DNA from 2 places in the Streptomyces sp. NPDC004647 genome. Region 1 is predicted to be linked to the other one. Evidence: predicted binding sites of a transcription regulator. Region 1 holds the regulator's gene; the other holds the start of a gene.

Region 1 (14,969 bases):
GGGAGGGACGGCGGGGTCTTTGCCGGGTTCTCCGCGAGGGCCGCCAGCGCGATGCGGATCGCCTCGTCGAGTTGGGGGTCGCGGCCGGCAGCCCAGTCCTGGGGGGTCTGGACGACCTCGACGTCCGGGTCCACGCCGTAGTTCTCCACCCCCCAGCCGTAGCCCTCCAGCCAGAACGCGTACTTGGGCTGGGTGACGGAGGTGCCGTCGACGAGGTCGTACCGGTGATCGATCCCGACCACGCCGCCCCAGGTGCGCGTACCGACGACCGGGCCGATGCCGAGAGCCTTGATCGCCGCGTTGACGATGTCGCCGTCCGAGCCGGAGAACTCGTCGGCGACGGCGACGACCGGGCCGCGCGGCGCGTCCTGCGGGTAGCTCATCGGCCGCATCCCGCGCGGCAGGTCCCAGCCGACGATCCGGCGGGCCAGCTTTTCGACAACGAGCTGCGAGGTGTGGCCGCCGCGGTTCTCCCGGACGTCCACGACCAGGCCCTCGCGGGCCACCTCCACACGCAGGTCCCGGTGCAGTTGCGCCCAGCCGGAGCCGACCATGTCGGGCACATGCAGGTAGCCCAGCCGCCCGCCGGACTGCTCGTGCACATAGCGGCGCCGGTCGGTGACCCACGCGTGGTAGCGCAGCGGCTCCTCGTCGGCGATCGGCACGACGACGGCGTGCCTCGGGTCGCCGCCCCCGGCCGGGGCGATCGTCAGCTCGACGGGCTTGCCGGCCGCGCCGACCAGCAGCGGGCCCGGCCCGGCGACGGGGTCCACCCGGTGGCCGTCCACGGCCACGATCGCGTCCCCCGGGCGTACGGCCACGCCCGGCGCGGCCAGTGGGGAGCGGGCGTGCGGGTCGGAGGTCTCGGAGGGAAGGATCCGTTCGATACGCCACAGCCCGGTTCCCTCCCCCGCCCCGTCGGCGCCGTCGGCGTCGCCGTCGCGGACGATGTCGGCGCCGAGCAGCCCCTGGCGGTGCTGGGCGTCGCCGGGCCCGCCGGGCGGGGCGACGTACGCGTGCGAGGTGCCCAGTTCGCCCTGGACCTCCCACAGCAGGTCCACGAGGTCGTCATGGGTGGCCGCGCGGGCGAGGACGGGACGGTAGCGGTCGAGGACGGCGTCCCAGTCCGTGCCGCCGAGGTCCGGCCGCCAGAAGTTGTCCCGCATCAGACGCCCGGCCTCGGCGTACATCTGCTGCCATTCGGCGGCCGGGTCGACGGTCAGCCGGATACGGGACAGGTCGACGGTGATGCTGTCGTCGCTGTCCTCGTCGTCGCCGTCGGAGGACTTGCTGTCCGCCGGAACGACCCGCAGCTTGCCGTTCACCGACAGCAGCACCTTCTTGCCGTCGCCGCTGACCACGAAGTCGTCGGCGTCCCCGGCGAGTTCCTCGGCCTTGCGCTGCGCGAGGTCGTAACGCTCCAGCGAGGTGGTCGGGCCGTCCGTGTCGGGGCCGGCCAGGGCGGACCCGAGCACGCCACGCAGCGGGTGCCGCAGCCACAGCACGCCGTTCTCCGCGGCACGCAGCGTGGAGTAGCGAGCGGCCTCGACCGGGAAGGGCACCGTGCGGTCGGCGAGTCCGTCGAGGTCGATACGGGTGGCGGGGGCCGTCTGGTCATCGCCGTCGCGGCCTTCGCCGTCGCGGTCGGACTTGTCGTCGTGGACGGCGCGGCCGTGCCGCTGCGGACCGAAGGGCGAGGGCGTGGTGGCGGCGAGGGTCACCAGGTGCGGGCGGCAGGCACCCACGAACGCCAGGTCGAAGACGTGGACGTCGTAGACCGGGTCGAAGGCCCGCTCGGAGAGGAAGGCGAGATGCTTGCCGTCGGCGGTGAAGGCGGGTGAGAAGTCGTTGAATCGCAGCGGGGTGGCGTCGGAGACGGACAGGTCCGTGGTGTTGGCGATCTTCAGCTGGCGCAGCGGGCCGGGGCCGGGGTGGGACCAGGCGAGCCAGCCGGAATCGGGTGAGAAGACCAGGCCGTCGGCGTCGCCGTACTCGCTGCGGGCCACCTCGCGGACCTCGCCCGAGGAGCGCTCGATGAGCAGGACGCGGCCGTCGTGCGAGGCGACGGCGGCGCGGCTCCCGTCGGGGGCCATGGCGAGGTCGAGGACCCGGCCGAGCCGCCCGGCCGCGAGCCGGCGCGGGGCCGCGCCCGGTGCCGCACCGCCCGCGGGGGCGAACTCGAGGGCGTCCTCGCCCTCGGCGTCGGTGACCCAGACGACATGCTCGGCCGCGCCGGACGACCGCCCGCGTCCGTCGAGGAAGGTGCGGGGCAGCCGGGCCCGTACGCCCGGCTCGGCGGCGAGCGCGCGGGCGGGGCCTTCGCGGTGGGTGATCCAGTGGATGCTGCCGCGGACCTCGACGGCGCTGCCGCGGCCGGTGTGGTCGGGGCCGGCGTCGCCGAGGTACGCGGAGGCGCGCACCGGGTGCGGCTGAAGGTCGGTGCGCTGACCGCCGAGGCGGATCTCGAGGCGGCGCGGCTCGGCGCCCTCCAGGTCATCGAGCAGCCAGAGTTCACCGGCGGAGGAGTACACGACGCGGCGGCCGTCGGTGGCCGCGTGACGGGCGTAGAAGCCTCCCCCGGACTCCCCGTCTCCCACGGGGGTGTGGCGGCGCAGGTCGGAGCCGTCGGGGAGGGAGGAGTAGACCGCGCCGACCCCTTCGTGGTCGGAGAGGAACGCCAACCGCTCCCCCACCCACAGGGGGCACTCGATATTGCCGTCGAGGTCCGCGTGCAGGCGCTGGAACGCTCCCCCGGCCTCCGTCGGAGGGCTTCCCACGCCGTCCCGGTCGATCCACAACTTGCCCGCCGTGCCGCCCCGGTAGCGCTTCCACGCGGCGGCCTCGCGTCCCATGGTGGCCGACAGCAGCAGTACGGCTCCTCCGGGGCCGTACGCCACGTCGCCGACGGGGCCGTAGGGGAGCGTACGGGCCGGGCCGCCGTCCAGCGGAACGGCCCGCGCCCAGGTACGGCGCAGGGACGCCTGCCCGTAGGTACTGATCGCCAGCACCTCGCCCTGGGGGGTCCAGCCGCGGACGGCGGTCTTCCAACTGCCCCAGTACGTCAGCCGCGTGGAGCGGCCGCCGTCGACCGGGGCGATGTGCACCTCGGGGGCGCCGTCACGGGTGGAGGTCCAGGCGATGTGCTCGCCGTCCGGCGAGATCCGCGGGGACGATACGGGCATGTTGTCGGCGCTGACCCGCCAGGCACGGCCGCCGTCGAGGGGCGCCGCCCAGACGTCGTCCTCGGCGGTGAAGGCGATCAACTCGCCGTGGACATGCGGAAACCGGAGGTACGAAGGCTGCGTCACGTCCGCAACCCTAATCACGTACCGATGTCCCTACCAGCGAATCCGGTCAGTTGGAGATCGACATACGGTCGGTGACCACGGCGGCGCCGGTTCCGGTTCGGCGAGCCGCTCAGTCGTGGTCCCGCGAGCGGCCTGCGAGCTACGCCGCCTGTCCTGTGAGCCACGCCGTAGTCCCCGAGCGCGGCCGGTCCCCGAGCCACGCCGCCGTCCCGCCAGCCACGCCGCCTGTCCTGTGAGCCACGCCGTAGTCCCCCAAGCCACACGGCCGGTCCCCGAGCCACGCAGCGGGCGCCGCCCGCAGTCCGGCCACGCAATTCGGCCGGGCAGAGCACGGGCACCACGCGCCGGTCAGGCCCAGCGGCCCGTGCGGCCCAGCAGCAGAGCCGTCGCCGCCGTCCCGGCGGTGGAGGTGCGCAGTACGGTCGGGCCGAGCCGGTACGGCTTCGCGCCGGCCTCGGCGAAGGTCGCCAACTCCTCCGGTCCGACTCCCCCTTCGGGGCCCACGACCAGCACGATGTCTCCCTCTGTGGGGAGTTCCGCGGCGGCCAGCGGCTCGCTGCCTTCCTCGTGGAGTACGGCCGCAAACGCCGCGTCCGCCAGCAGAGCGGCCACCTGACGGGTCGTCATCAGATCGGTGACCGCGGGGAATCGGAGGCGGCGGGACTGCTTGCCCGCCTCTCGGGCGGTGGCCCGCCACTTCCGCAGCGCCTTCTCGCCGCGCTCGCCCTTCCACTGCGTGACGCACCGCGCGGCCGACCAGGGGACGACGGCGTCGACACCGGTCTCCGTCATGGTCTCGACGGCCAGTTCGCCGCGGTCGCCCTTGGGCAGTGCCTGGACGACGGTGATGCGGGGCCGCGGCTCGGGCTCCGTACGCAGCTCGGAGACGGCGACCTCCAGCCGGTCCTTGCCCTCGACAGCGGTCACGGTGCCGTATGCCCCGCTGCCCGCGCCGTCGGTCAGCAGGATCTCCTCACCGGCTCGCAGCCTCCGTACGGACACCGCGTGCCGGCCCTCGGGGCCGTCCAGGATGATCGTCGTGCCGCGCAGCAGGTCGCTGTCGACGAGGAAGACCGGCGCGGTCACGACACCGTCCCGAGCGTCAACGACGCCCGCGCCGCGTCCAGTTCCTGCGCCAGGACCTCGACCAGCTCTCCGGCGGGCAGCTCGCGCGCCATCCGGTGGCCCTGGCCCGCCCACAGCGCCATGCCCTGCGGGTCGCCGGCGGCGGCCGCGGCCTTGCGCAGCGCCGCGGTCATGTAGTGGATCTGCGGATAAGCGGCGGGGGCGTACGGGCCGTGTTCGCGGATGAACCGGTTGACCAGCCCGCGCGCCGGGCGGCCGGAGAAAGCCCTGGTCAGCTCGGTGCCGGGGAACAGCGGGTCGGTCATGGCCCGCTTGTGCAGCGCGTTGGCGCCGGATTCGGGGCAGACGAGGAAGGCCGTACCGAGCTGGGCGGAGATCGCTCCCGCGGCCAGTACGCCGGCGATCTGCGCCCCGCGCATCAGCCCGCCCGCCGCGATGATCGGCAGGTTGACGACCTCGCGGACCTGCGCGATGAGCGTCAGCAGTCCCACACCGGTACCGGTGCCGTCGGCGTGCGGGTCGTCGTGGTGGGTGCCCTGGTGGCCGCCGGCCTCGATGCCCTGGACGCAGACGGCGTCCGCGCCCGACCACTGGGCGGCCTGCGCCTCGGCGGGGGTGGTGACGGTGACCACGGTCCGGGTGCCGACCTTCGCGAAAGCGTCGAAGACGTGGCGGGACGGGCAGCCGAAGGTGAAGGAGACGACCGGCACCGGGTCGTCGAGGAGGATCGCGAGCTTGCCCTCGTACGCGTCGTCCAGGGTGCCGTCGGTGTCACCGAGCGGCGTCTCGTACCAGTTCGCCTCGCCCGCCAGCTGCTCGCGGTACACCGCGATGGCGCCCTGGTCGGCGGTCGAGGGCTGGGGCATGAAGAGGTTCACGCCGAAGGAGCGGACGGTCATCCCCCGCAGCCGTTTGACCTCCTGGTACATGGCCTCCGGCGTCTTGTAACCGGCGGCCAGGAACCCGAGGCCGCCCGCCTCGCACACGGCGGCGGCCAGCTCGGGGCAGGAGCCGCCACCGGCCATCGGGGCCTGCACGATCGGGTACGGGGAGAACTCGGTGAGCGCGGAGGGCATGACCACATGGTGTCACGCCCTCCGGATGGCACCGAATGGGGCCGTATGCCTGCCCGGCGAGCACAGCGGCCGGACCAGGGCGGGACCGGCGGACCGGGACCGGCGGCGGAGCAGCGACGAGCCGACGGCGCACCGGCGGCGGGATCAACAGAACGATCAACGACCGTCGAACGCATCCCCGGAGGACCGTCCCGCGCACCGGCGACCGGACCGGCCGCCGGACCGAACGCCCCGGCCAACCGGACGACCGACCCGGTCAACGACCGTTGAACGCGTCCTTCAAGCGGGAGAACAGTCCCTGCTGTCCCGGCTGGAAGTGGCCGGCCGGCCGCTCCTCGCCGCGCAGCTTGGCCAGTTGCCGCATCAGGTCCTCCTGAGCCGGGTCGAGCTTCGACGGCGTCTGGACCTCGACGTGCACGATCAGGTCACCGCGCCCGCCGCCCCGCAAGTGCGTGACGCCGCGCTGGTGGAGCGGGATCGACTGTCCGGACTGGGTGCCGGGCCGGATGTCGACCTCCTCGAGCCCGTCCAGCGTCTCCAGCGGGCACTGCGTGCCGAGAGCCGCCGCCGTCATCGGGATGGTCACCGTGCAGTGCAGATCGTCTCCGCGCCGCTGGAAGACCGGGTGCGGAAGCTCGTGGATCTCGACGTACAGGTCGCCGGCCGGGCCGCCGCCCGGGCCGACCTCGCCCTCGCCCGCGAGCTGGATACGGGTGCCGTTGTCCACACCTGCCGGGATCTTGACGGTCAGCGTGCGGCGGGACCGTACGCGTCCGTCACCCGCGCACTCGTGGCACGGGGTCGGCACGACCGTGCCGAAGCCCTGGCACTGCGGACACGGCCGCGAGGTCATGACCTGGCCCAGGAAGGACCGCGTCACCTGCGACACCTCGCCACGGCCACGGCACATGTCACAGGTCTGCGCGGAGGTTCCCGGCGCCGCACCCTCGCCGCTGCACGTCGTGCAGACGATCGCGGTGTCGACCTGGATGTCCTTGGTCGTGCCGAACGCGGCCTCGTCCAGCTCGATGTCGAGCCGGATCATCGCGTCCTGGCCGCGCCGCGTACGGGACCTCGGCCCGCGCTGCGAGGCGGTTCCGAAGAAGGCGTCCATGATGTCGGAGAAGTTGCCGAAGCCGGCGCCGAAGCCACCCGCGCCGCCGCCGCCCGCGCCTGCCGCCAGCGGGTCGCCGCCGAGGTCGTAGACCTGCTTCTTCTGCGGGTCCGACAGCACCTCGTAAGCGGCGTTGATCTCCTTGAACCGCTCCTGGGTCTTCGGATCCGGATTGACGTCCGGGTGCAGTTCGCGAGCCAGGCGCCGGAACGCCTTCTTGATCTCGTCCTGCCCTGCGTCGCGGCGCACGCCTAGGACGGCGTAGTAGTCCGTGGCCACTTACGACTCCGCCAGGATCTGTCCGACGTAACGTGCCACTGCGCGTACCGCTCCCATCGTTCCGGGGTAGTCCATGCGGGTCGGTCCGACCACGCCGAGTTTGGCGACTGCCTCGTCTCCCGAACCGTAACCGACTGCGACGACCGATGTGGACGTCAGCCCCTCATGGGCATTCTCATGCCCGATTCGTACGGTCATACCCGAGTCCTTGGCCTCCCCGAGCAGCTTGAGCAGCACCACCTGCTCCTCAAGAGCCTCCAGCACCGGCCGGATGGTCAGCGGGAAGTCGTGTCCGAAGCGGGTGAGATTGGCGGTGCCGCCGATCATCAACCGCTCCTCGGTCTCCTCGACCAGAGTCTCCAGCAGTGTCGCCAGAACTGTGGAGACGGTTCCCCGGTCCTCCGTGTCGAAGGACTCGGGAAGATCTTGCACCAGCTGCGGCACATCGGCGAACCGACGCCCCACGACCCGGCTGTTGAGCCGCGCGCGCAGATCCGCGAGCGAGGTCTCGCCGAACGGCGCCGGGCAGTCCACCATGCGCTGCTCGACCCGGCCGGTGTCCGTGATCAGCACGAGCATGAGCCGGGCCGGGGCCAGCGACAGCAGCTCGACGTGACGGACGGTGGACCGCGTCAGCGAGGGGTACTGGACGACCGCGACCTGCCTGGTCAGCTGCGCGAGCAGCCGGACCGTACGGCCCACGACATCGTCGAGATCGACGGCGCCGTCCAGGAAGTTCTGGATCGCCCGCCGCTCCGGCGAGGACAGCGGCTTGACGCCCGCCAGCTTGTCCACGAAGAGGCGGTAGCCCTTGTCGGTCGGGATACGTCCCGCGCTGGTGTGCGGCTGGGCGATGAAGCCCTCGTCCTCGAGGACGGCCATGTCGTTGCGCACCGTGGCCGGGGAGACACCCAGCCCGTGCCGCTCCGTGAGCGCCTTGGAGCCGACCGGCTCCTCGGTGCCCACGTAGTCCTGGACGATGGCGCGCAGCACCTCGAGCCTGCGTTCGCTGAGCATGGCGCACACCTCCAGCTGTGGTTCCGTGGCTCTGCCTGGCACTCGATGCATTGGAGTGCCAGCTTCCCCGAGCCAGTGTACGGCGGGGTGGTACGACCTGGGCAAGGGCGGCCCACCTCGTGGGGAGACTCGGCAGCAGGCAACGGTAACTCGCCCTCGGCAAGGTGGTCCCCCGGCTACTAGCGTCGTCTCATGGACCGCACTTGGGAAGAGGCGGGCTGGGAGCAGCTCGCGCCGGGCGTCGCACGGCGCCGGCTGCCCGGCTGGGACGCGACGGCAGGCCTCGTACAGGGCACGTCGGGCGTTCTGATGGTGGACGCCGGGGCAACACTGCGTGAGGGCGCGGAGCTGCGCCGGCAGGCACAGGATCTGACCGGCCGCGGGGTGACACATCTCGCACTCACCCACCCGCACTTCGACCATGTGCTCGGCGCTCCGTCCTTCGCGGGGGTGGAGGTGTACGGGGCGGTCGGCATGGACCGGATGCTCGGCGGGCCCCGCAGGCGGGCGGCGCTGCGCGAGGACGCGGTGCGGCACGGGGTGGACCCGGACGCCGCTTCGGAGGCGGCGGAGCAGCTCGTGCCGCCGGACCATCTGGTGAGCGGCGACATGGTGGTCGGCCTGGGTGGCGGGCGCGAGGCGGTGCTGGTGAACGTCGGCCCGGGGCACAGCGGTCACGATCTCGTGGTGCTCGTCCCCGGCCACGACGGCGGGCCCAGCGTCGTCTTCTGCGGCGACCTGGTGGAGGAGTCGGGCGAGCCCCAGGCCGGTCCCGATGCCGTACCGGGCCAGTGGCCCGCCGCGCTGGACCGGCTTGTGGCGCTCGGCGGTGAGGACGCGCTGTACGTGCCCGGGCACGGTGCCGTGGTGGACGCCCGGTTCGTCCGGGCGCAGCGCGAGGAGCTGGCGGCCCGCTTCGCTTCGGGGTGAGTCGGTCGCGGTGAGCCGGTCCCCGGTGGATTCGGCTCGGGCTGAGCCAGTCCGCAGCGAACCAGTCCCCGGTGGATCGGTTCTGGCTGAGCCAGTCCGCAGCGAACCAGTCCGCAGTTGATCGGTTGCGGTAAGTCGGCGGCCCGTTCCGGGGGTTCGGGGGCATCAGCCGAAAGGGGGCCGCTACTGTCGGGCGAATGCGCAGCAGAGAGTACGGGCCGGACCTCACGCCCCCGTGGAAGAAGCAGGGGCCCGCCCCCGAGGTGCCCGCCGAGCCCGATCTGGTCGTCGAGGAGGTCGGCTCCGGCTTCTGCGGCGCGGTGATCCGCTGCGAGAAGACAGCGCAGGGACCGACCGTCACCCTGGAGGACCGGTTCGGCAAGCACCGGGTGTTCCCGATGGAGCCGCGGGGCTTTCTGCTGGAGGGGCGCGTCGTCACGCTCGTACGCCCCTCGGCCGCGACCGGCGTCCCCCGTGCGGAGGCGCGAGGGAGCGCCCCGGCCCGTACGGCGTCCGGTTCGATCGCCGTCCCGGGAGCGCGCGCGAGGGTCGCACGCGCCGGGCGCATCTATGTCGAGGGCCGGCACGACGCCGAGCTCGTCGAGCGGGTCTGGGGCGACGACCTGCGCATCGAGGGCGTGGTCGTCGAGTACCTCGAGGGCATCGACGACCTGCCCGCCATCGTCCGCGACTTCTCGCCCGGCCCGGACGCCCGCCTCGGCGTCCTCGTCGACCACTTGGTGCCGGGCTCGAAAGAATCCCGGATCGCCGCGCAGGTCACGGACGCCCACACGCTCGTCGTCGGCCACCCCTACATCGACATCTGGGAGGCCGTGAAGCCGTCCTCGGTGGGCATTCCCGGCTGGCCGTCCGTCCCGCGCGGACAGGACTGGAAGACGGGCGTGTGCCGGGCCCTGGGCTGGCCGGAGAACACGGGGGCGGCCTGGAAGCAGCGCATCCTCGGTCCGGTCCGCAGCTACAAGGATCTGGAGCCGACTCTGCTGGGCCGTGTCGAGGAGCTGATCGACTTCGTCACCGCTCCGTGAGCCCGGCGGGTCCCGGGGTCCCCGGGGGACCGGCGGATCATGGGGGGCTCTCCCGGTGCGCAGGGCGGCTTCCTTGAGGATGTCGATCAGAGCGACGGTGCCCCACGTCTTGCGGATCGCCTTCTTGAGCCTGCGCAGGTTCTTCGGTTCCTTCTGCGGCTCGGGCTCGGTGAACTTGATCGCCCTGTTGCGGTGCTTGCCGCTGATCGTCACCCACGGGAGTTTCGGCAGCTTGGTGTCCAGGGCGCCGAGCTCGGCGCGCATCTCGCTCTTCAGCTGGGCAGTGAAGACCTTCCCGTCGCGCGGCTTGTTCAGCTTGTCGTAGTACTCCGCGCGCCTCATCTCGAAGTCATCCGGGAGGTCGTCGTCGGGTTGCGCCACTTGTCGGCGCCGACCACCCAGATCTCCTTGCAGCGCAGCCTCTCGCGCAGGGCCTGGAAGACGCACGCCTCGTACACCGTGCGCATGACGCGCTTGGGCCCCTTGTCGGGAGTGAAGATCGCGAACTCCATCCAGTCCTTGCGCGCCACCCTCTCCAGCGGGATCGTCTCGCCGAGCGGCAGGTAGGTGTTGGAGGAGTCCTTGTGCCGCTCGATCAGCTTCAGTGCCTCCATGACGGGCCTGTGCTGGTCGTTGGAGGAGCGGAAGTCCAGCACGCCCAGCAGCTTCGTCAGCCCGCTGCGGTAGTGGTTGCTGTAGGAGGATCTGGTAACTGGCGACCACGACCGGCACGGTGCTCAGCCCCATGCGGCCCGCAGATCACGGCTCGTGCCGGCGCCTGAGGAGGGGCAGCAGGACGCGGTCGGTGATGGCCTCGAAGTCGCATGCCTCCAGTGGCCGGTCCTGGAGTGCGGGCAGGTAGCTCAGGAGGGCAATGACGGTGGCGGTGGTCATCGTGTCGGCCGGTTGGCTGGGCAGGGTTTCGCCGCTGCGGTGAGCGCGTGCGACGGCCGCGGCGATGGCTTGATCGACGGCGGCGGTGAAGCGGACGCGCAGGGAGTCGGCGAGTTCGGGATGGCGTTGGGCCGCTTCGAGGCCGGCGGTGACCAGGCGGTGGCGCTGGGGGTCGAGGCATCCGGTGACGCGGATCAGCGTGTGGATGAGGTCGTCGCGCAGCGAGGTGGCTTCGCTGGAGGGCTCTGCACTGGTCGGGTCGGCGAAGCCGATGGTTTCCAGTGCGTCGGCCACCAGGTCGGCGCGGGTGGCCCACCGGCGGTAGACGGTGGCCTTGCCCACCCCGGCGAGGGCGGCGGTCTTCTCCATGGTCAGAGCCTCGTAGCCGCCCTCGGAGAGCAAGGTGAGGGCGGCGTCGGTGATGCGGGCGTCCCGGGCAGCATCGCGGGCGGGGCCCGCGGAGCCGGCGGGCCGCTGCCGGGGGGACGGTTGGTGCGGCATGTGCATACTAGGACGGTACCGTATCGAGTCGCTTCCGTTCCGGGTTGGGCCGAGGTGTCTCACCAGACGACCATCCGTTGAGAGGCACACCATGGGCATGACCGTTCTCGTGACCGGGGCAAACGGCGACCAGGGCGGCCACACCGCCCGCCGACTCCTGGAGCGCGGTCACCCGGTGTGCGCGCTGGTGACCGATCCCGGCAAACCGAGCGCCCGCACGCTGGCCGAGGCCGGCGCCCAGGTGATGGCCGGCGATCTCGCCGATCCCGACGATGTCCGCCGCGCGGTGCACGGAGCGGACGCGGTCTTCGCGGTCCCGGTGGGCGGGCCCGATGAGGCCGAAAAGGCCCGCATCGGCCGGCTGCTCATCGAGGCGGCCCGCGAGAACGGAGTGCGCCACTTCGTCCAATCCTCCGTCGCAGCTCTGCCCGCGCACCTGGGATTCGGCGACCCCGGTACCGGATACAGCTTCGAGCCCTACGCCCGCGCGCGCCTGGAGATCGAGGAGACGGTACGCGCGGCCGGGTTCCGCCACTGGACGATCCTGCAGCCGGTGGCGTTCATGGAGAACTTCGCAGGGACCAAGGCGCGGCACATGTATCCCGGGATGACCTCGGGCCGGCTGGACTCCACACGCCCTTCCGACGCCCGCGTCCAGCACATCGCGGCCCGCGACATCGCCGCCTTCGCCGTGGCCGCCGTCGACGACTCGGAACGTTTCACCCGCCACAGCATCCAGCTGGCCTCACAGGCCTTGTCCATGGGCGAGATCGCCGCCGTGCTCAGCGAGGAGACCGGCCGCCCGTACACCCACCGCAGCCTCACACTCGCCGAGGCCACGGACGCGGGCATAGCTGCGGGTGTCGTGCACAGCCAGCTGTGGGACAGCCGGATCGGCTATCACGCACCCCTCGCGGACGACCTGGAAAAGCAGTGGGGCATCCGCCCCCTCACCTTCCGGGACTGGGCCCGGGCCAACCGCCACCTCCTGTCCAGCGGACAGGGCCAGTGCTCCTGATCGCGGGACACGCCGCGCCGGTCCACCGGCACACAAGCCAAAGGGGTAGCTCGCACCACCATCGACGGGACAAGAGCAATGACCGACTTCAAGGGCAAGGTGGCGATCGTCACCGGAGCCGCCTCGGGCATCGGCCGCGCGACCGCGCTTCTGCTGGCGCGGCGCGGCGCGCATGTCATCGTCAATGACCTGTTCGCCGACAGTGCTTCCAAGGTCGAGGCCGAGATCACCGAATTCGGCGGGACAGCCGAGTCCGTCGCGGGAGACGTGACGGAGACCGGCTTCATCGACAACCTCTTCGACGGCGTCGCCGCCGGCCACGGCCACCTCGACATCGTCCACAACAACGTCGGCTTCGGCGGACGCAGCACCATCGTCGATCTCACCGACGAGGAGTGGGACAAAGGCATCGCCCTCAACCTGACCACGACCTTCCGGGGTACCCGGGCCGCACTGTGGATCATGCGCGAGCAGGGACTCACCGGGTTGGCCGCGGCGAAGTCCATGCGGATGCTGCCCATGGCTTCGCGGGTGAACCGCCCGGTGATCGACCGCGCGATGTCCCGGGCGGCCTCCCGGGACGGGCTCTCGGAACGCCCCGGGCCTCGAAACTGTCGACGCCGTCGGTCCGTCATGACGTGGGTCAGCACCGTGCCGAACACCGCCAGATGTCGCTCACATCACAGGATTCCCCGTGCCCTCACAGGCCACTGCATCTCGGCGCGAGCGCACCGCCGCCCGGAGCGTTGCCAGAATCCGGGCGTCCGGCCCATCCGCGGGCAGCTCCGTCAGTCGACCAGATCCCGTACGACCGCGTCGGCCAGGAGCCGGCCGCGCAGGGTCAGCACGGCCCGGCCCGCCTTGTAGGGGCCGGACTGCAGCAGCCCGTCCGCCAGCGCTCGTTCCGCGGCCCGCGCGCCCGCGGGGGCGAGCAGGGTGAGCGGACAGCCCTCGCCCAGCCGCAGCTCCAGCAGGATCCGCTCGACCCGGCGGTCCTCATCGGCCAGCACCTCGCGCCCCGCGCCGGGTGACCGGCCCTCCGTCAGGGCCTGCGCGTAGGCGCCGGGATGCTTCACGTTCCACCAGCGCACGCCGCCGACGTGGCTGTGCGCGCCCGGTCCGGCGCCCCACCAGTCCGCTCCGCGCCAGTAGAGCTCGTTGTGCCGGCAGCGCCCGGACTCCGACGTGGCCCAGTTCGACACCTCGTACCAGCCGAAGCCCGCGGCGGACAGCATGTCCTCGGCGATCAGATACCGGTCGGCGTGCACATCGTCGTCGGTCATCGGCACCTCGCCGCGCCGGATTCGGCGGGCGAGCTGCGTGCCCTCCTCGACGATCAGAGCGTACGCGGACACGTGGTCCGGCCCGGCCGCGATCGCGGAGTCCAGCGAGGCCCGCCAGTCCTCGTCGCTCTCTCCCGGTGTCCCGTAGATCAGGTCGAGATTCACATGGCGGAACCCGGCGGCTCGCGCCTCGGCGACGCACGCCTCGGGCCGCCCCGGGGTGTGGGTCCGGTCCAGCACCTTCAGGACATGCTGCCGGGCGCTCTGCATCCCGAAGGAGACCCGGTTGAAGCCGCCGCGCCGCAGCTCCTCCAGGTACCGCGGATCCACGGACTCCGGATTGGCCTCGGTGGTGATCTCCGCCCCGTCGGCCAGCCCGAACTCGTCCCTGATGGCGCCGAGCATCCGCCCCAGATCGTCCGCCGCCAGCAGGGTCGGCGTACCGCCACCGACGAACACGGTCTCCACCCGGCGCGGATCGTCCCCCAGCACCTTCCGGGCGAGCCGTATCTCCTCGATGAGGGTGTCGGCGTAGTTGTCCCGCGAGGCCAGAGCACCGCCGGATCCGCGCAGCTCGCTTGCGGTGTAGGTGTTGAAGTCGCAGTACCCGCAGCGGGTCGCGCAGTACGGCACGTGCAGATAGAAACCGAGCGGCCGGCCGGCGGCCCCGTCCAGGGCGTGACGCGGCAGGGCCCCGTCGTGGGGCATGGGCTCGCCGTCGGGCAGTGCGGATGGCATACGACCCATTGTCCCCGAGCGCAGCACCCCACGGCGCCGCCACCGGACGACGGGGTCTGCGAGGCACTACCCCTTCGCGCGACCACATCCCGAACCACGCGGCCTCCGGTGCTACACCGGCTCCCCCGGAGCACCCCGCCCCGCGCCCCCGACCGTCTGAAGCACCAGCAGCGCCAGATCATCCTCCGGCGGCATGTCCCCGAATTCGTGCACCGCGCGCCTGATCCGCTCCGCCACGCCCGCCGCCCCCAGCCCCGCGCACCCGGCCAGCGCCTCCGCCAGCCCGTCGCCGTCGTCGAACTGCCGTCGGCCGGAACGGTGCTCCGTGACCCCGTCCGTCACGCACAGCAGCGTGTCGCCGGGCTCCAGGTCGAAGGTCTGCGTCTCGTACGCCGTGTCCTCCAGCACGCCCAGCAGCACCTGCGGCGCCGCCGCCGCCCGCACCTCGCCGTCCGGGCGGAGGAGGAGCGGGAGCGGGTGCCCGGCGCTGGCCAGGGTGCACCGCATGGCGGGCCCCTCGTCCGTCGCCACCAGCTCCCCGAACAGCAGCGACAGGAACCGTACCTGCGCGCCCTCGCCCGGCAGCGGCCCGCCGTCGGCGACCGCCGCCGCGGCCGCGACCGCCGCCGCCGCGGCCTCGGTCGCCTGCATCGCGTCGTCCACGAGCATGCGGTTGAGC
Region 2 (16,129 bases), on a different contig from region 1:
TCCGGGACGCCCGACGAGCCGTGCAGCACCAGCGGTACGGGCAGGGCGGCCCGTAGCCGCGCGATCAGTTCATGGTCGAGGACGGCTGTCCGCTCGGTCATGGCATGGGAGCTGCCGACGGCCACCGCCAGGGCGTCCACCCCCGTTTCGGCCACGTACGCGGCGGCCTCCGCCGGGTCGGTCCGTACTCCCGGGGTGTGCGCGTCCAGCGGAGACTCGCCCTCCTTGCCGCCGACCTTGCCGAGCTCGGCCTCCACCCAGATGCCGCGCTCGTGTCCCCAACGTACGGCCGCAGCCGTTGACTTGACGTTCTCTCCGTAACTCAGCTTCGACGCGCCGAACATCACCGAGCTGAAGCCCTCAGGGTGCGCGGCGTACAGCAGATTCACGGATTCGACGTGGTCGAGGTGGAGGGAGAGGGACGCGGTCGAGGCCCGGGCTACGGCACCGGCGGCAGCGGCGATGGCCGAGAGTCGTCCGCCGTGGAACTTCACCGCGTTCTCGGAGACTTGAAGGACCGCGGCGGCGCCCGCGGCCTCCGCGCCCTGCGCTATTGCTTCGGCGTGCTCCAGCGTGATCATGTTGAATGCCGCAACAGCGTGGCCTGCGGCCCGCGCCTGAGCGATGAGTTCACCTGTGCCGACGAGTGCCATGACCCCCACCTTCCCGGACCTGGCGGTCCGATTCCTTCGAGCCGGACACCGGAATGAGGTCTGTCGCCGCAGGGGAGTTGAGGGGGCGGCCCGCCTGCACTGGCTCCTGGCCCTGGTCCTGCTCCTGGTCCTGCTGCCGGTCCAGCTCCTGCTCCTGCTCCCGCTCCCGGTCCAGCTCCTGCTCCTGCTCCTGCTCTCGCTCCCGGTCCAGCTCCTGTGCCGGCCGTCGGTTCGGGTTGCGGATGAGCCGGTGAGCCGGACCGCCGCGGCGGTGGTTTCGGGCAGGTTCGGGCGCTCGGCCCGGGCGGTTCATGCCGCCGGCCGGTCCGTGACCTCGACCTGCGGCAGCAGATCCTCGTACGCCACGGGGTCGAACTCGCCCGCCACCGGGGCCAGTACGGTCGCCGCCGACAGCGCCACTGCCCGCGCCAGCCGGTCCGGCCAGGGAAGGCCCTCGGCCAGTCCCGACAGCAGGCCCGCGACCGCCGAGTCGCCCGCGCCCGTCGGATTGCCCGCCAAGCGGCGCGGTGGCGCCGCCCACCAACTGCCTTCCGACGTCACCGCGAGCATCCCGGCCGCGCCCAGCGAGGCCGCGACGGCGCGAGCGCCGCGGCGGCGGGCGTCGTGCGCGGCGCGCAGCGGCTCGGTGGAGCCGGTGAGCCCGGCCAACTCGTCGATGTTCGGCTTGACGAGGTCGGGGCGGGCGGCGATGCCGCGCCGCAGCGGCTCGCCGCCGGTGTCCAGCAGGATAGGGACGTTCGCGGCCTGCGCCTTCCGTATGAGCTGTGCGTACGTGCCGACCGGCAGCCCCGGCGGCAGGCTGCCGCACAGCGCGACCGCCTGTATCCCAGTCTCGCGGAGCAGCCCGGTGTACGTGGCGAGAAAGGCATTCCACTCGGATCGCCCGATGGTCGGGCCGGGCTCGTTGAGCTGGGTCGTGTCGCCGGATGTCGCGTCCACGACACCGACAGTCCGGCGGGTCGGACCGGCGATCGAGGTCAGGGCGTCGACGAGGCGACCGGCCCCTGCGGACGCTGTGGTCCCAGGGCGGCCGATGCGCAAACCGGCGGCGGGACCGGTATCGGTGAGGGGTCCGGCACCGGCGGCGGGTCCGGCATCGGTGGTGGGTCCGGCATCGGTGGTGGGAGCGGCATCGGTGGTGGGAGCGGCATCGGCTGTGGCGGAGGCGCCGGCGGCCGCGGACGGGACCGCGGCGATGGCCGAACCCGTACCCGTACCCGTACCCGGATTCGTGGTCGTACCCGTACGCGAAGCCCTACGCGCGGCCTCGCACGTACCCGCCTCCGCAGCCAGCATGTCCCGGAGTGCCGCGCCCGTCGCTCCGCCCGCGAAGCCCGTGACCACCGTCCGGTGCCCGAGCGCCGCCAGCACGCGCGCGACGTTCAGCCCCTTGCCGCCAGGCCGTTCCGACACCTCCGCCACGCGGTGTGTGGCGGAGACCGTCAGCCGTGGCACGCGGTAGGTGATGTCGAGCGCGGCATTGAGTGTCACCGTAAGGATCACCGGGCGTCCCCCTCCCGTGGTGCGTGCTGCCGGGCTCCGGCGCCACCGCCTGCGGACAAGTGCGCGAGCGATCATGCCAAAACAGCGGCGGTTGGCCCAGACTCCCGGTTCAACCGCCTTCCGCACCAGGGCATGTGGCGCGCCACTTCCGAGGTTCGGTCGGCGACGTCAGCCGCCGGCGGGCCCGGCCGCGGCGTGCGCTGCGGGGGAGATCAGCCATTTCCCCTTCCGCATGACGCCCACCAGCGTGAAGTCCCCGTCCAGCACGACCAGGTCCGCGTCCTTGCCCGGGTCCAGCGAGCCGACCCGGTCGTACACGCCCAGCAGCCGCGCCGGGTTCGCCGAGATCGCCCGGACGACCTGCTCGACCGGCACCCTGTCCACCGTCACCGCGCGCCGGAACGCCGTGTCGAGAGTGAGCGTCGAGCCCGCGATCGATCCGCCTTCGACCAGCCGGGCCACGCCGTCCTTGACCTCGACGTCCATCAGGCCGAGCGGGTAGAGGCCGTCGCCCTTCCCCGCGGCGCCCATCGCATCGGTGATGAAGGCCACGCGGTCCGCGCCCGCCCGGTGGAAGGCGAGCTCCAGAACAGCGGGGTGGAGGTGCACTCCGTCGTTGATCAGCTCGACCGTGACCCGCTCGTCCTCCAGCAGCGCGGCGACCGGACCGGGGGCGCGGTGACCGAGCCCCGGCATCGCGTTGAAGAGGTGGGTCGCCACCGTCGCGCCCGCCTCGATGGCCGCGAGCGTGGCGTCGTACGAGCCGTCTGTGTGGCCGACGGCCGCGATGACACCGTGGTCGGCGAGCAGCCGTACGGAGTCCAGGCCGCCGGGCAGTTCGGGCGCGAGGGTCATCATCCGCGCCGTGCCGCGCGCCGCGTCGACCAGCTTCCGCACGTCGGCAGGGTCCGGGTCGCGCAGCAGCGACGGCTCGTGCGCGCCGCAGCGGTTGCGGGCGATGAACGGTCCCTCGAAATGGACACCGGCCAGGTCGCCCTGCTCGACCAGTTCGGAGAGCGCGGACGCCTGGTGCGCCAGATCGTCGAGGTCGCCGGTGACCGTGGAGGCGACCATGGTGGTGGTGCCGTGGCGCCGGTGGGTCCCGATGACGTCCAGGGCCTGTTCGGCCGTCCCGGCGGAGAAGGAGGCGCCGCCGCCGCCGTGCACATGGATGTCGATGAAGCCGGGGACGATCCAGTGGTCGCCGGGGAGGGCGAGGGTGGTGATTCCACGCTCGGTGGCTCCGTGCTCGGTGGCTCCGCCCGCTGCCGTCTCGCCGCGGTCGGGCATGCCCTCCGCGTGCGGGGCGATCGTGGGGCCGTCGACGATGACGCGGCCGTCCTCGACGACGCCCGTCGGCAGCACCACGCGAGCGCCGGTAAGAACCTTGACTGCCACCATTAGGCGGTTACCTCCGCGGAGAGAAGATCCCAGGCGAGCAGACCTGCACCCAGGCATCCGGCGGTGGCCCCGAGGGCCGCCGGAACGATGTGGGGGATGTTCTGGAAGGTGATCCGCTGCTCGACCGCCGCGCGCAGCGGTACGAACAACGTTTCCCCGGCCTCGGCGAGACCGCCACCGATGATCAGTGTGCGCGGGTCGAGCAGCGTGAGGCCGGTGACGAGGCCGTCGGCGAGCGCGCTGATCGCTTCGCTCCAGACTTCCGTGGCCCTCGGGTCGCCGGACTCGACTGCCTTCGCGCAGTCGGCGGCGTCGGCGTCCGGGTTCCCGCTCGCGGCGGCCCAGGCGCGGGCCACCGCGGAGGCGGAGGCGAGGGTCTCCAGGCAGCCGTGCCGGCCGCAGCCGCAGGCCGGGCCACCGGGGCGTACGACGATATGGCCGATCTCGCCCGCGCAGCCGTGAGCTCCGGCCTCGATGCGGCCGTTGATCCCGATGGCGACCGATATGCCGGTGCCGAGCGGGACGAAGAGGAAACGGTCGGCGCCTTTCCCGGCGCCGAGGCGGCCCTCGGCGAGGCCGCCGGTGCGGACGTCGTGGCCGAGCGCTACGGGGCAGTCCGCGCTGTCTGTTGTGCCGGGGCGCTCGGCGCTGAGCCGTTCCGTGCCGACGCGTTCGGCGCCAAGTCGTTCCGCGCCGAGCCGTTCCGCGAGGAGGGCGCGGAGTGGTACGTCGCGCCAGCCGAGGTTGGCCGCGTAGACGGCGATGCCGTTCGTCTCGTCGACGATGCCGGGCACGGCTACGCCGGCCGCGGAGGGGGGCTCGCCGAACCGCTCCACGGCGAGGCCGTGGAGGTCGGCTGCGAAGTCGAGGATCGACGCGACTACGGCGTCGGGGCCGCGGTCGCGGGCTGTCGCCCGTCGGGCTTCGTGGAGCAGCGCGCCGTCCGGCCCTACGAGGGCGGCTTTCATGCCGGTGCCGCCCACGTCCAGGGCGATGACGTTTCTCACGGGTGACAGTGTCGCTCGGGACCGGGGGAGAGGTCTAGTCCACTCCTGCTCCGCCCTCGCCGGGCGGGCCGCTCCTGCCCTAAGCTCTCGGCGGCGCCGGGGGTTCGCGGGCGGCCGGTGCTAGTCAGTGAGGATCACGCTGCGTGTGAGGTTTCGTGGGTGGTCCGGGTCCTGGCCCCTGGACTCCGCCACCGCCACAGCCAGCCGCTGCGCGCGGATCAGGTCCGCCATCGGGTCCAGCGCCCGTGGGCCCGTCGCGCTGTCCGAGTCGGCGATGAGCGTGCCGCCGACCCCTGCGACATCGCCCGCGAGGCCCGGCGGAAGCGAGCCGAACATCCACGCGACCCGGTTCGGGCCGGTGATCGAGATGGGCCCGTGCCGGTACTCCATCGCCGGGTAGGACTCCGTCCACGCCCTCGCCGCCTCCCGCATCTTGAGCCCCGCCTCCTGCGCCAGCCCGTACGTCCAGCCGCGCCCCAGGAACGTCCATTGCTCCGCGGAGACCGCCGCTTCCGGCAGGGGCTGGGTGATGGCCAGTTCGGCGTCGACCGCCGCCTCGGTGACCGTCTTCACACCGGACGGGAGCGGCCCGTGGGACTCGAGCCCGGCGCGCAGCAGGGCGAGCGCCGTCGTCGCGAAGCGCGTCTGGACGACCGACTCCTCGTCGGCCCAGCCGAGCACGGCGATCGCGCCGGCCGCGTCCATGACCGGGGTCTTCGGGTCGGCTGTCAGGGTAGTCGTGGCCGTACGGTCACGCACGGCCGACAGGAGTTCCAGCACCTCCGTCGTCGTACCCGACCGGGTGATCGCGACCACCCGGTCGTACGCCCGGCCGAGCGGGAACTCCGACGAGGCGAAGGCGTCCGTCTCGCCCTGGCCCGCGGCCTCGCGGAGCGCGGCGTACGACTGCGCCATGAACCACGAGGTGCCGCACCCGGTGACCGCGACCCGCTCTCCCGGCCGCGGCAGCCCCTCCACCGTGGCCGCCGTCTCCACCGCACGGCGCCAGCAGCCGGGCTGCGTGGCTGTCTCGGCTGCGGTGCGGGACTGCTCGGCTGGCGCCATGGTCGGGTGCTCCCTCGATGCGTTGTGAGGTGATGTGCGACTGATTCCTCTCGTGGATAGCAGCCGTGACCTGCGCAGGGGAAGGGCGATACCGAAGCGGGACCGGCTTTGGTGTAGACCTTATGGGGGTGTGCGCGGGAGACTCGCACCTCGCGCGGGGTGGGGGAGCTCCGGCAGTTGGGGAGATTCATGACGAAGGTGGTATCCGCAGTGCAGCGGCGGCTCTTGGGCCTCATCGCGACAGGCGTCACGACGGCCGTGGCTCTCACGCTCTCCGGCTGCGGGGGCGTCGGTTCGGCAGCCGAGGGGGATGCGACGATCAAGCTCGTCGCGGCCGACTACGGCGACAAGCCCGGCAACAGCTCCACGAGGTACTGGGACGACCTTGCGCGGGAGTTCGAGGCCGAGAACCCCGGCATCAGCGTTGACGTCAACGTTCTCAGCTGGAACGACGTGGACCGGGAGGTCGCCGAGATGGTCAAGGCCGGCAAGGCCCCGGACATCGCCCAGATCGGCGCGTACGCCGACTACGCCGCCCAGGGCAAGCTCTACAGCGTCAACCAGCTTCTCTCCATCCCGGCCCAGGCCGACTTCCTGCCCGCCATGGCGAAGGCGGGGGAAGCGCACCGGGTGCAGTACGGGATGCCGTTCGTCTCCAGCACCCGGGTGCTCTTCTACAACAAGAAGCTGTTCGCGCGGGCCGGCATCACCGAGCCGCCGCAGACCTGGAGCGAGTTGCAGCAGGACGCGCAGAAGCTGAAGCAGGCCGGCGTGAAGGTGCCGTACGGGCTGCCGCTCGGCACCGAGGAGCCGCAGGCCGAGACGCTGAACTGGATGCTCAGCGGCGGCGGGGCGTACGTCAGCGACATCGGCAGCTACACCATCGACTCGGCCGAGAACATCAAGACGTTCGAGTGGCTGCGGGACGAGATGGTGGCCAAGGGCCTCACCAACTCCTCGCCGGGCAGGACCGACCGGAAAGAGGTCTTCGACGGCTTCACCAGCGGCGACGTCGGTATGCTCAACGGCCATCCGACGCTCATGCAGCAGGCGGACGCGAAGGGCATCGAGTACGGCATGGCGCCGCTGCCCGGCAAGGACGGGCAGTCCAGGGCGACCACGGGCGTCGCCGACTGGATGATGGCGTTCAAGCAGAACGGCCACCGTGTGGAGGCAGGCAAGTTCCTCGACTTCGCCTACCGCAAGGACAATGTGCTGGAGTTCGCCGACCGGTACGACCTGCTGCCGGTGACCACCTCGGCGTCCGAGGCGATGCGCGCCGACAAGGGCAGCCGAAGCCTCTGGAAGTTCCTCGACGAGCTGCCGACCGCCGAGTTCTACCCGGTGAGCAAGCGGTCCTGGGGCCCGGTCGTCAAGCGGCTCAAACAGTCGATCGGCACGGCCGTGGAGAAGAACGGCGACCCGGCGAGGGTGCTGGGCGCGCTCCAGCGCGAGGCCGATGCCATGGAGAACGCCACACGGTAGGGGCGGCTAGGTTAGTGGCATGACCGAGGGTGGCGAGCAGCAGCAGAGCCCGGTACTGACCGACCGGGACCGCGCCGTGCTCGGCATGGAGCGCCGGACCTGGGCGGGGCCGGGCGCCAAGGAGCGGGCCATAAGGGAGCAGCTCGGCATCTCCCCGACCCGCTACTACCAGCTGCTGAACGCTCTCCTGGACGACCCGCTCGCCCTCGCCCACGACCCGGTGACGGTCAACCGCCTCCGCCGTATCCGGGAGTCCCGGCGCCGCAACCGGTGACCTGGCCGGTCGAACGCCTACGCGGCCGCCGCACCCCCGGTAGTGTCGGGCTCATGGGCAGCATCCCCGATTTCCTGCCGACCCCCGCCACCCCCGCCGGCCGCGACGGTCTCGCCGCGTTGCTGGAGCGGCCCGAACGGTCGGTGGTGGCACTCGACTTCGACGGCACCCTCGCGCCGATCGTGCCGGACCCGGACCAGGCCCGGGCCCACCCACGCACCGTACCGGCCCTCGCCCGGCTGGCACCGCGGGTCGGCTCGATCGCCGTGATCACCGGCCGGCCGGCCGGGGTCGCGGTGCGGTACGGCGGCTTCGCCGGAGTGCCGGGCCTGGAGCATCTGGTGGTGCTGGGCCACTACGGCGCCGAGCGCTGGGACGCGGCGACCGCGACCGTGCACGCCCCGGCCCCGCACCCGGGAGTCGCCGCCGTCCAGGCCGAACTGCCCGGCGTCCTCGACCACAACGGCGCCTGGCGCGGCACCTATGTGGAGGACAAGGGCCGCGCGATCGCGGTCCACACCCGCCGCGCCGAGGACCCGCAGACGGCGTTCGAGCAGTTGCGCGAGCCGCTGTACGAGCTGGCGGAACGGCACGGGCTGATCGTCGAGCCGGGCCGGATGGTCCTGGAACTGCGCCCTCCGGGCGTCGACAAGGGCGTGGCGCTGGAGGAGTACGTACGGGAGTCGGGCGCCGGCGCGGTCCTCTACGCCGGTGACGACCTCGGTGACCTCGCCGCCTTCGCGGCGGTGGAGAAGCTCAGGTCCGACGGCCTGCCCGGTGTCCTGGTGTGCAGCGGCAGCACCGAGGTCACCGAACTCGCCGAGCGGGCGGACCTGGTGGTCGACGGCCCGGCGGGTGTGGTGGACCTGCTGAACGCACTGGCGGACGCCGTGGATCCGCCGGCGGAGAGCCGCTGACGAAGGCGGGCGGGTGGGTGCCGGGCGCGCCTCAGTACTCCAGCGCCCTCAACTGGTCGAGGAACCACCGCTGCGGCGGCAGCGCCGTGGCCGCCGCGGCCAGCCGCTTCGTGCGCTCCGCGCGCTCCCCCTCGGGCATCGACAGCGCCTCCCTCAGCGCCTCCGCCGTCCCCGACACGTCGTACGGGTTCACCACGACCGCCTCCGCGCCAAGCTCCTCGTACGCTCCCGCCTCCCGCGACAGCACCAGGGCACAGCCCTTCTCCGAGATCACCGGAATCTCCTTCGCGACGAGGTTCATGCCGTCGCGGATCGGGTTGACCAGCGCGACATCCGCCAGGCGGTAGGCGGCGAGCGAGCGGGCGAAGTCGTCCTTCACATGGAGGATCACCGGCCGCCAGCCGTCCGTACCGAATTCGGAGTTGATCTCGTCGGCGACGCGCTGCACCTCGGCCGTGTAGTCGCGGTAGACGGCCAGGTCCTGCCGGGAGGGGTAGGCGAAGGCTACGTGGACGACGTGGCCGCGCCACTCGGGGCGGTCGGTGAGCAGCTGCCGGTAGGCGTGCAGGCCGCGGACGATGTTCTTGGACAGCTCCGTGCGGTCGACGCGGACGATCACCCGGCGGTTCTCACCGATCTGCTCGCGCAGCGCCGCCAGCCGCTCGTCCACGTCCGGGCGGTGGGCCCGTTCCCGCAGGAAGTCGGCGTCCGCGCCGAGGCCGTGCACGCCGAGCCGGGTCGTACGGCCCTCGCTCGTGACGGCCGCGGCGCCGATTTCGGCACCCAGCACCTCAGCGCCGAGCACATCCACACAGCAGTCGGCGAAGGCGTCGGCCCAGCGCCGGGTGAGGAAGGCGGCCCGGTCCGCGCCCAGGATGCCCCGCAGCAGCTGCCGGGCGATGTCGTCGGGGAGCAGCCGGAAGTAGTCCACCGGCGCCCAGGGCGTGTGGGAGAAGTGGCCGATCCGCAGGTCGGGGCGGCGCCGCCGGAGCATGCCGGGGACCAGGCACAGGTGGTAGTCCTGCACGAGGACGGCGGCGTCCTCCGCGGCCTCCTGGGCGATCGCGTCGGCGAAGGCCGCGTTGTACGCCTCGTACGCCGTCCACTGCGCGCGGAAGTCGGCGTCGAAGGACGGCTCCAGAGGCGTCTGGTACAGCAGGTGGTGGAGGAACCACAGCATGGAGTTGGCGATGCCGTTGTAGGCGGCGGCGAAGACTGTGGGGTCGATGTCGATCATCCGGACCTGCTGGCCGCCGGTGTCGGCCGGGTCGAGCCTGCCGCCCGTCCGGCTGACGGCCTCGCGGTCGGCGTCGCTCAGCGCCGCGCACACCCACAGGGCGTCGGCGTCGGGCCCGATCGCACTGAGCCCGGAGACCAGACCGCCGCCGCCGCGCTTGGCGGTCAGCGTGGGAGCGCCTGACGGGGCGCTTGGCCCGGGTGGACCGTCCTCGTGCAGGGTGTACGACACCGGGCCGCGGTTGGACGCGACGAGAATCCGGGCAGCCTGCTCTGCGACCATGCCGCGAGCCTAGCCCGCGACAGATCCGCTCAAACGTACGGCTTCGTCATACAGGGGGAATGAACGGAAGTCTCCGGCCATGAAAGACGCAGTCGGGACCGCCGCTCCCGGCCGCTCCGGCCGTCGGCCGATCCGGCCCGGTCGGGCTCTGTACGGCCGGGTCAGGCCACCTGGCCGCTGCTCGCCGCCCGGCGGCGCCGGTACTCCGGGATCGTGATCATCGGGGGGCGTTCCTCGGCCGCCACCTGGTGGACGGTCGGGGTGAAGCCCCCCTCGGTCCGGTCGAACTGGGTCAGCACAGGCCGGACGAGATGGCCGCGCGCCAGCCGGGCGTGGGCGGTGCGGTAGATCGTCGCGGCCATCCGGCCGAGCGCCTGGCTGTCCTGGTGCCGGTGGAGCCGTACACCGACATCCACCTGGGCGAGCGCGTCGAGCCCGGCGAGCTCCAGCGCGTCGATGAGCATGCCCAGCTCGACGCCGTAGCCGACGGGGAACGGGAGCTGCTCGAGGAGGGAGCGGCGGACCGCGTACTCGCCGCCCAGCGGCTGGACGAATCCGGCCAGCTGCGGCCAGTGCAGATTGAGCAGCGGCCGGGCGACCAGCTCGGTGACGCGCCCGCCCTGCTCGACCCCGCCCTGCTCGACCCAGCCCTGCCCGGCCCCGGCCGGGCTCCCGGCACGGTTGCCGACGTCGCCGAGCGGCCGCTCGTACATCGCCTTGACCAGCTGTATGTCCGGCTCGGTGAGCAACGGGCCGACGATCCCGGAGACGAAGCGGGCGGAGAAGTCGCGGAGGTCGGCGTCGACGAAGCAGACGATCTCGCCGCCGGTCACGAGCAGGGAGCGCCACAGCACCTCGCCCTTGCCGGGCAGCGCGGGCAGCCGCGGCAGCACCGAGTCCCGGTGCACCACCCGGGCCCCGGCCGCGGCGGCCACCTCGGCCGTACGGTCCGTGGAGCCGGAGTCCAGCACCACCAGCTCGTCGACGAGGGGCACGGCCTCGCTCATCAGCTCGCGGCGGACCGACTCCACGATCGGCCCGACCGTGGCCTCCTCGTCGAGCGCGGGCAGCACCACGCTGACCGTCCCGGCGGCCCCCGCGGCGCGCTTGGCGGCGAGCAGCCGGCTCAGCGGGCGGTCGGCGGCCGACCAGGAGCGGCGCTCCAGCCAGCGCTCCACCTCTTCCAGCACCTGCGTTCGTCTCCCTGTCCGCCGCGCCGGCGGCTGGTGTGGTTTTTGGCGGGTCCGGCTGCCTCGGCAGCGGCCGTGTACCGTCCATCTCGCGGTTCGGACGACTATCTCAACAGTCCGGGCCTTCGGTTACAGTCTTGAACAACGCGTAAGCCCCCTTCATGTCGGGGTGGCCTGCGCCGACAAACGCCCGGGCCCCGCCCGGTGCCATACCGCTCATCCAGAGGGGCAGAGGGAACGGCCCGTTGAAGCCCCGGCAACCCTCCGGTCGGTACTCCGTTTTTCCAACGCGAGGCTCCCGGCTCGGGAAGGTGCCAATTCCGTCTCGTGGCGAAGTACGTCACGGGGAAGATGAGGAGAAAGGGCCTCGCCTCCATGGCTGTGCAAGCTACCGAAACCAGCTCCACCTCCACTGTCGCTCTAGGACCCGCCGCCGCGCTGTCCTGCCGCGAGTGCGGTGAGCGTTTCGCCCTCGGCCCGATCTTCGCGTGCGAGGTCTGTTTCGGGCCGCTCGAGGTCGCCTACGACCTGCCGGGCGGCGACCCCGAGAGCCTGCGCAAGCGAATCGCCGCCGGACCGGACAACATCTGGCGCTACGCCCCGCTGCTTCCCGTACCGGCGGACGTCGCCGGCAAGCCGAGCCTGAACCCCGGCTTCACCAAGCTGGTCAAGGCCGACAACCTCGCCCGCGAGCTCGGCGTGACCGGCGGACTGCACGTCAAGGACGACTCCGGGAACCCGACGCACTCCTTCAAGGACCGCGTCGTCGCCATCGCCGTCGAGGCCGCCCGTGCCTTCGGCTTCACCACCCTCTCGTGCTCCTCCACCGGGAACCTCGCGGGCGCCGTCGGCGCCGCCGCCGCGCGGGCGGGCTTCCGGTCCTGCGTGTTCATCCCGCACGACCTGGAGGCGGGCAAGGTCGTCATGGCCGCGGTCTACGGCGGCGACCTGGTCGGCATCGAGGGCACGTACGACGATGTGAACCGGTTCTGCAGCGAGCTGATCGGTGACCCGATCGGCGAGGGCTGGGGCTTCGTCAACGTCAACCTGCGCCCGTACTACGGCGAGGGTTCCAAGACCCTGGCGTACGAGATCTGCGAGCAGCTCGGCTGGCGGCTCCCGGACAACATCGTCATCCCGATCGCCTCCGGCTCCCAGCTCACGAAGATCGACAAGGGGCTGAAGGAGCTGATCCAGGTCGGTCTCGTCGAGGACAAGCCGTACAAGCTCTTCGGCGCCCAGGCCGAGGGCTGCTCCCCGGTCTCGCGGGCCTTCAAGGACGGCCACGACGTCGTACGGCCCGTGAAGCCCGACACCATCGCCAAGTCGCTCGCGATCGGCAACCCCGCCGACGGCCCGTACGTCCTGGACATCTGCCGCCGTACCGGTGGCGCGGTGGAGGACGTCGACGACGAGCAGATCGTCGACGCCATCAAGCTGCTGGCCCGTACGGAGGGCATCTTCGCGGAGACCGCCGGTGGCGTGACCGTCGGCGTGCTGCGCAAGCTGATCGAGAGCGGTCAGCTCGACCCGGTCGGCGAGACGGTGGTGCTGAACACCGGCGACGGCCTGAAAACGCTGGACGCGGTGGCCCCCACCACGGGCCCGTCCGCGACCATCCGCCCCAACCTGGACTCTTTCCGAGAGGCTGGCCTCGTATGAGCGTCAACGTCCGTATCCCGACCATCCTGCGCACCTACACCGGCGGCAAGGCCGAGGTACCGGCTGACGGCGCGACCCTCGCCGAGGTCCTCGAGTCCCTGGAGAAGAACCACCCGGGCATCGCCGCGCGCGTCCTGGACGACGCCGGCAAGCTGCGCCGTTTCGTCAACGTCTACGTCAACGACGACGACGTGCGCTTCGAGGACGGCCTGCAGACGGTCACGCCGGACGGCGCCGGCGTCTCGATCATCCCGGCGGTCGCCGGGGGCTGCTGAGCGGCCGTCACGGCGACTGACGGAGCGGCTCCGGCACCGCTCCTGAGCAGGCTACCGAGCAGTAAACGCAACAACCTTGCGTAATGGAAATGACCCCCTCCGTGAGAGAAACGGAGGGGGTCATTCTGCGTGGTTGAGCGGGGTACAGTTGGGCGATCCCGCTCCGGCGTCATGCCGACTGCATATGAGAACACGACAAGATGTGCCCGAAGTGTGTGCGCAATTTGTCGCGATGATGCTCTATGTCCGGCCCGAGTTGCCCTGAATTCTCGGTAATTCAGTGGATGGCTCCCGTCAGCCGTGTCCAGAATTCTCGTCCGTTTGACCTGTTGCAGACGGCATCTGTGCAGATACATTCAGCCGCGGTCGACGCGTTCCGGCGCACAACCCCCACCTGTCGGGGGGTGAATTCCGACCCGGGTCCGCGGAGTGCGGACCTGTGCAAGGGCCAGTAATAGGGGAGTTAGGGATGGCTCAGGGCACCGTCAAGTGGTTCAACGCGGAGAAGGGGTACGGCTTCATCGCGGTCGACGGTGGTGCGGACGTCTTCGTGCACTACAGCGCGATTCAGATGGACGGCTACCGCACCCTCGAGGAAGGTCAGCGGGTCGAGTTCGAGATCTCGCAGGGCCAGAAGGGGCCGCAGGCGGACATGGTCCGCGTAGCAGTCTGATCGCGCGCCGACCGACAACGAGTGTGCACAGGGCCCGTACCCCGCAGGGGGTGCGGGCCCTCTGCCGTGCCGGTCGCGGCGCGTGTCCGCAGGTCCCCGGGTCGACCACCCCTCGGCGGCTCGCGGGCCGCTTGCACTCGACCCCCTCGAGTGCTAATCATTGGCGTTAGCACTCTGACGTTGAGAGTGACAGAAGGACCGGGTCGGTGAGGTCCGTGGGCCGGGCGGGGCAAGGAACCGTCAGGCACGCAGGCCGTCCGTCGCGGGCGCCAGCGCGGTCCGAAGTATCCACCCTCCCCCAGACTTCGTCCGGGGGGACCCCCAGTCCGGGAGGACCACTTCACATGGCCAAGATCATCGCGTTCGACGAGGAGGCGCGGCGCGGCCTCGAGCGCGGGATGAACCAGCTCGCCGACGCCGTCAGGGTGACCCTCGGTCCCAAGGGCCGGAACGTCGTCCTTGAGAAGAAGTGGGGAGCCCCCACGATCACCAACGATGGTGTGTCCATCGCCAAGGAGATCGAGCTCGAGGACCCGTACGAGAAGATCGGCGCCGAGCTGGTCAAGGAGGTCGCCAAGAAGACGGACGACGTTGCCGGTGACGGCACGACGACCGCGACCGTCCTCGCCCAGGCGCTGGTCCGCGAGGGTCTGCGCAACGTTGCCGCCGGCGCCAACCCGATGGCCCTCAAGCGCGGGATCGAGAAGGCCGTTGAGGCCGTCTCCGCCCAGCTGCTCGAGCAGGCCAAGGATGTGGAGACCAAGGAGCAGATCGCTTCCACGGCCTCCATCTCCGCCGCCGACACCCAGATCGGCGAGCTCATCGCCGAGGCGATGGACAAGGTCGGCAAGGAAGGCGTCATCACCGTCGAGGAGTCGCAGACCTTCGGGCTCGAGCTCGAGCTCACCGAGGGCATGCGCTTCGACAAGGGCTACATCTCCGCGTACTTCGCGACCGACATGGAGCGTATGGAGGCGTCCCTGGACGACCCGTACATCCTGATCGTCAACTCCAAGATCTCCAGCGTGAAGGACCTCCTTCCGCTGCTGGAGAAGGTCATGCAGTCGGGCAAGCCGCTGCTGATCATCGCCGAGGACGTCGAGGGCGAAGCCCTCTCGACCCTGGTCGTCAACAAGATCCGTGGCACCTTCAAGTCCGTTGCCGTCAAGGCTCCGGGCTTCGGTGACCGCCGCAAGGCCATGCTCGGCGACATCGCCATCCTCACCGGTGGCACCGTCATCTCCGAGGAGGTCGGCCTCAAGCTCGAGAACGCCGGTCTCGACCTGCTGGGCCGTGCACGCAAGGTCGTCATCACCAAGGACGAGACGACCATCGTCGACGGCGCCGGTGAGAGCGACCAGGTCCAGGGCCGCGTGAACCAGATCCGTGCCGAGATCGAGAACTCGGACTCGGACTACGACCGCGAGAAGCTCCAGGAGCGCCTCGCGAAGCTGGCCGGCGGCGTGGCCGTCATCAAGGCCGGCGCCGCGACCGAGGTCGAGCTCAAGGAGCGCAAGCACCGCATCGAGGACGCGGTGCGCAACGCCAAGGCCGCTGTCGAGGAGGGCATCGTCGCCGGTGGTGGCGTGGCTCTGCTGCAGACCGTCTCCGTGTTCGAGAAGCTCGAGCTCGAGGGCGACGAGGCCACCGGTGCCCAGGCCGTACGCCTGGCCCTGGAGGCCCCGCTGAAGCAGATCGCGGTCAACGCCGGCCTCGAGGGCGGCGTCGTTGTGGAGAAGGTGCGCAACCTGACCCCGGGTCACGGCCTCAACGCCGCGACCGGCGAGTACGTCGACCTGGTCGCCGAGGGCATCATCGACCCGGCCAAGGTGACGCGCTCGGCGCTGCAGAACGCCGCGTCCATCGCCGCGCTCTTCCTCACCACCGAGGCCGTCATCGCCGACAAGCCCGAGAAGGCCGGCGCGGCCGCGCCGGGCGGCGGCATGCCGGGCGGTGACATGGACTTCTGATCCGGCTCGTACGGATCGGCTGTTCCAGCTGTACGACCGAGGGCGGCACCCCCATCGCGGGGGGTGCCGCCCTCGGGCGTTCCCGGGCTGCGATCTGCGGCTCCTGTGTCAGTCCGTCAGGCGGGGGTCGGGCCGGTCGAGTCGATGACGGAGAAGACGGCTCCCTGCGGATCCGTGACCACCGCCATCCGCCCCGCCGCCATATCGAACGGAGCCCGGAGCACCGAACCGCCCGTGGAGGACAGCTTCGCGACGCAGTCGTCGGTGTTCCCGACCGAGAAGTACGTCATCCAGTGCGCGGGGGTGCCGGACGGTGTGTCCCCGCGCATCGGGTTGAGACCGCCGACCGTGCGGCCGTTCACGGCGAGCGCGAAGTAGTCCTCGGCGCCCTCCATCGCGGAGACCTCGATCCCGAGCGCCGCGGAGTAGAACGCCCCTGCCGCCTCGCGGTCTTCGGTGTTGAGCTCGCTCCAGATCAGCGCGCCGGGCTCATTGACGATGCCCGCGCCGAGAA

Evidence for each region. The regulator HrcA, encoded in region 1, represses chaperone genes, less so after heat shock. The targets are predictions, from matches to a motif close to TTNGCACTCNGNNNNNCNGAGTGCNAA.
Region 2: a site for HrcA is predicted at 13,776-13,802, ahead of groL (chaperonin GroEL). Genes of this name have one in related genera too.

What each region holds. Positions count from the first base shown of each region.
Region 1 covers NZ_JBEXKU010000120.1:2,332-17,300, reverse strand. The annotation lists gene ABZW18_RS31815 (S41 family peptidase) at 1-3,308, opposite strand, end outside; gene ABZW18_RS31810 (16S rRNA (uracil(1498)-N(3))-methyltransferase) at 3,657-4,394, opposite strand; gene ABZW18_RS31805 (nitronate monooxygenase) at 4,391-5,470, opposite strand; gene dnaJ (molecular chaperone DnaJ) at 5,727-6,863, opposite strand; gene hrcA (heat-inducible transcriptional repressor HrcA) at 6,864-7,880, opposite strand; gene ABZW18_RS31790 (MBL fold metallo-hydrolase) at 8,073-8,810, shown strand; gene ABZW18_RS31785 (DUF3097 domain-containing protein) at 9,008-9,856, shown strand; gene ABZW18_RS31780 (hypothetical protein) at 10,195-10,512, opposite strand; gene ABZW18_RS31775 (helix-turn-helix domain-containing protein) at 10,616-11,257, opposite strand; gene ABZW18_RS31770 (NmrA family NAD(P)-binding protein) at 11,349-12,269, shown strand; gene ABZW18_RS31765 (SDR family NAD(P)-dependent oxidoreductase) at 12,348-13,136, shown strand; gene hemW (radical SAM family heme chaperone HemW) at 13,058-14,290, opposite strand; gene ABZW18_RS31755 (SpoIIE family protein phosphatase) at 14,402-14,969, opposite strand, start outside.
Region 2 covers NZ_JBEXKU010000063.1:882-17,010, reverse strand. The annotation lists gene ABZW18_RS24940 (class II fructose-bisphosphate aldolase) at 1-653, opposite strand, end outside; gene ABZW18_RS24935 (hypothetical protein) at 631-966, opposite strand; gene ABZW18_RS24930 (1-phosphofructokinase family hexose kinase) at 963-2,252, opposite strand; gene nagA (N-acetylglucosamine-6-phosphate deacetylase) at 2,346-3,578, opposite strand; gene ABZW18_RS24920 (ROK family protein) at 3,578-4,585, opposite strand; gene ABZW18_RS24915 (sugar isomerase) at 4,706-5,650, opposite strand; gene ABZW18_RS24910 (extracellular solute-binding protein) at 5,840-7,135, shown strand; gene ABZW18_RS24905 (DUF3263 domain-containing protein) at 7,155-7,409, shown strand; gene otsB (trehalose-phosphatase) at 7,463-8,326, shown strand; gene ABZW18_RS24895 (trehalose-6-phosphate synthase) at 8,358-9,845, opposite strand; gene ABZW18_RS24890 (glucosyl-3-phosphoglycerate synthase) at 10,007-11,035, opposite strand; SAM riboswitch class I at 11,249-11,393, shown strand; gene thrC (threonine synthase) at 11,411-12,697, shown strand; gene ABZW18_RS24880 (ubiquitin-like small modifier protein 1) at 12,694-12,972, shown strand; gene ABZW18_RS24875 (cold-shock protein) at 13,442-13,645, shown strand; gene groL (chaperonin GroEL) at 13,990-15,615, shown strand; gene ABZW18_RS24865 (VOC family protein) at 15,732-16,129, opposite strand, start outside.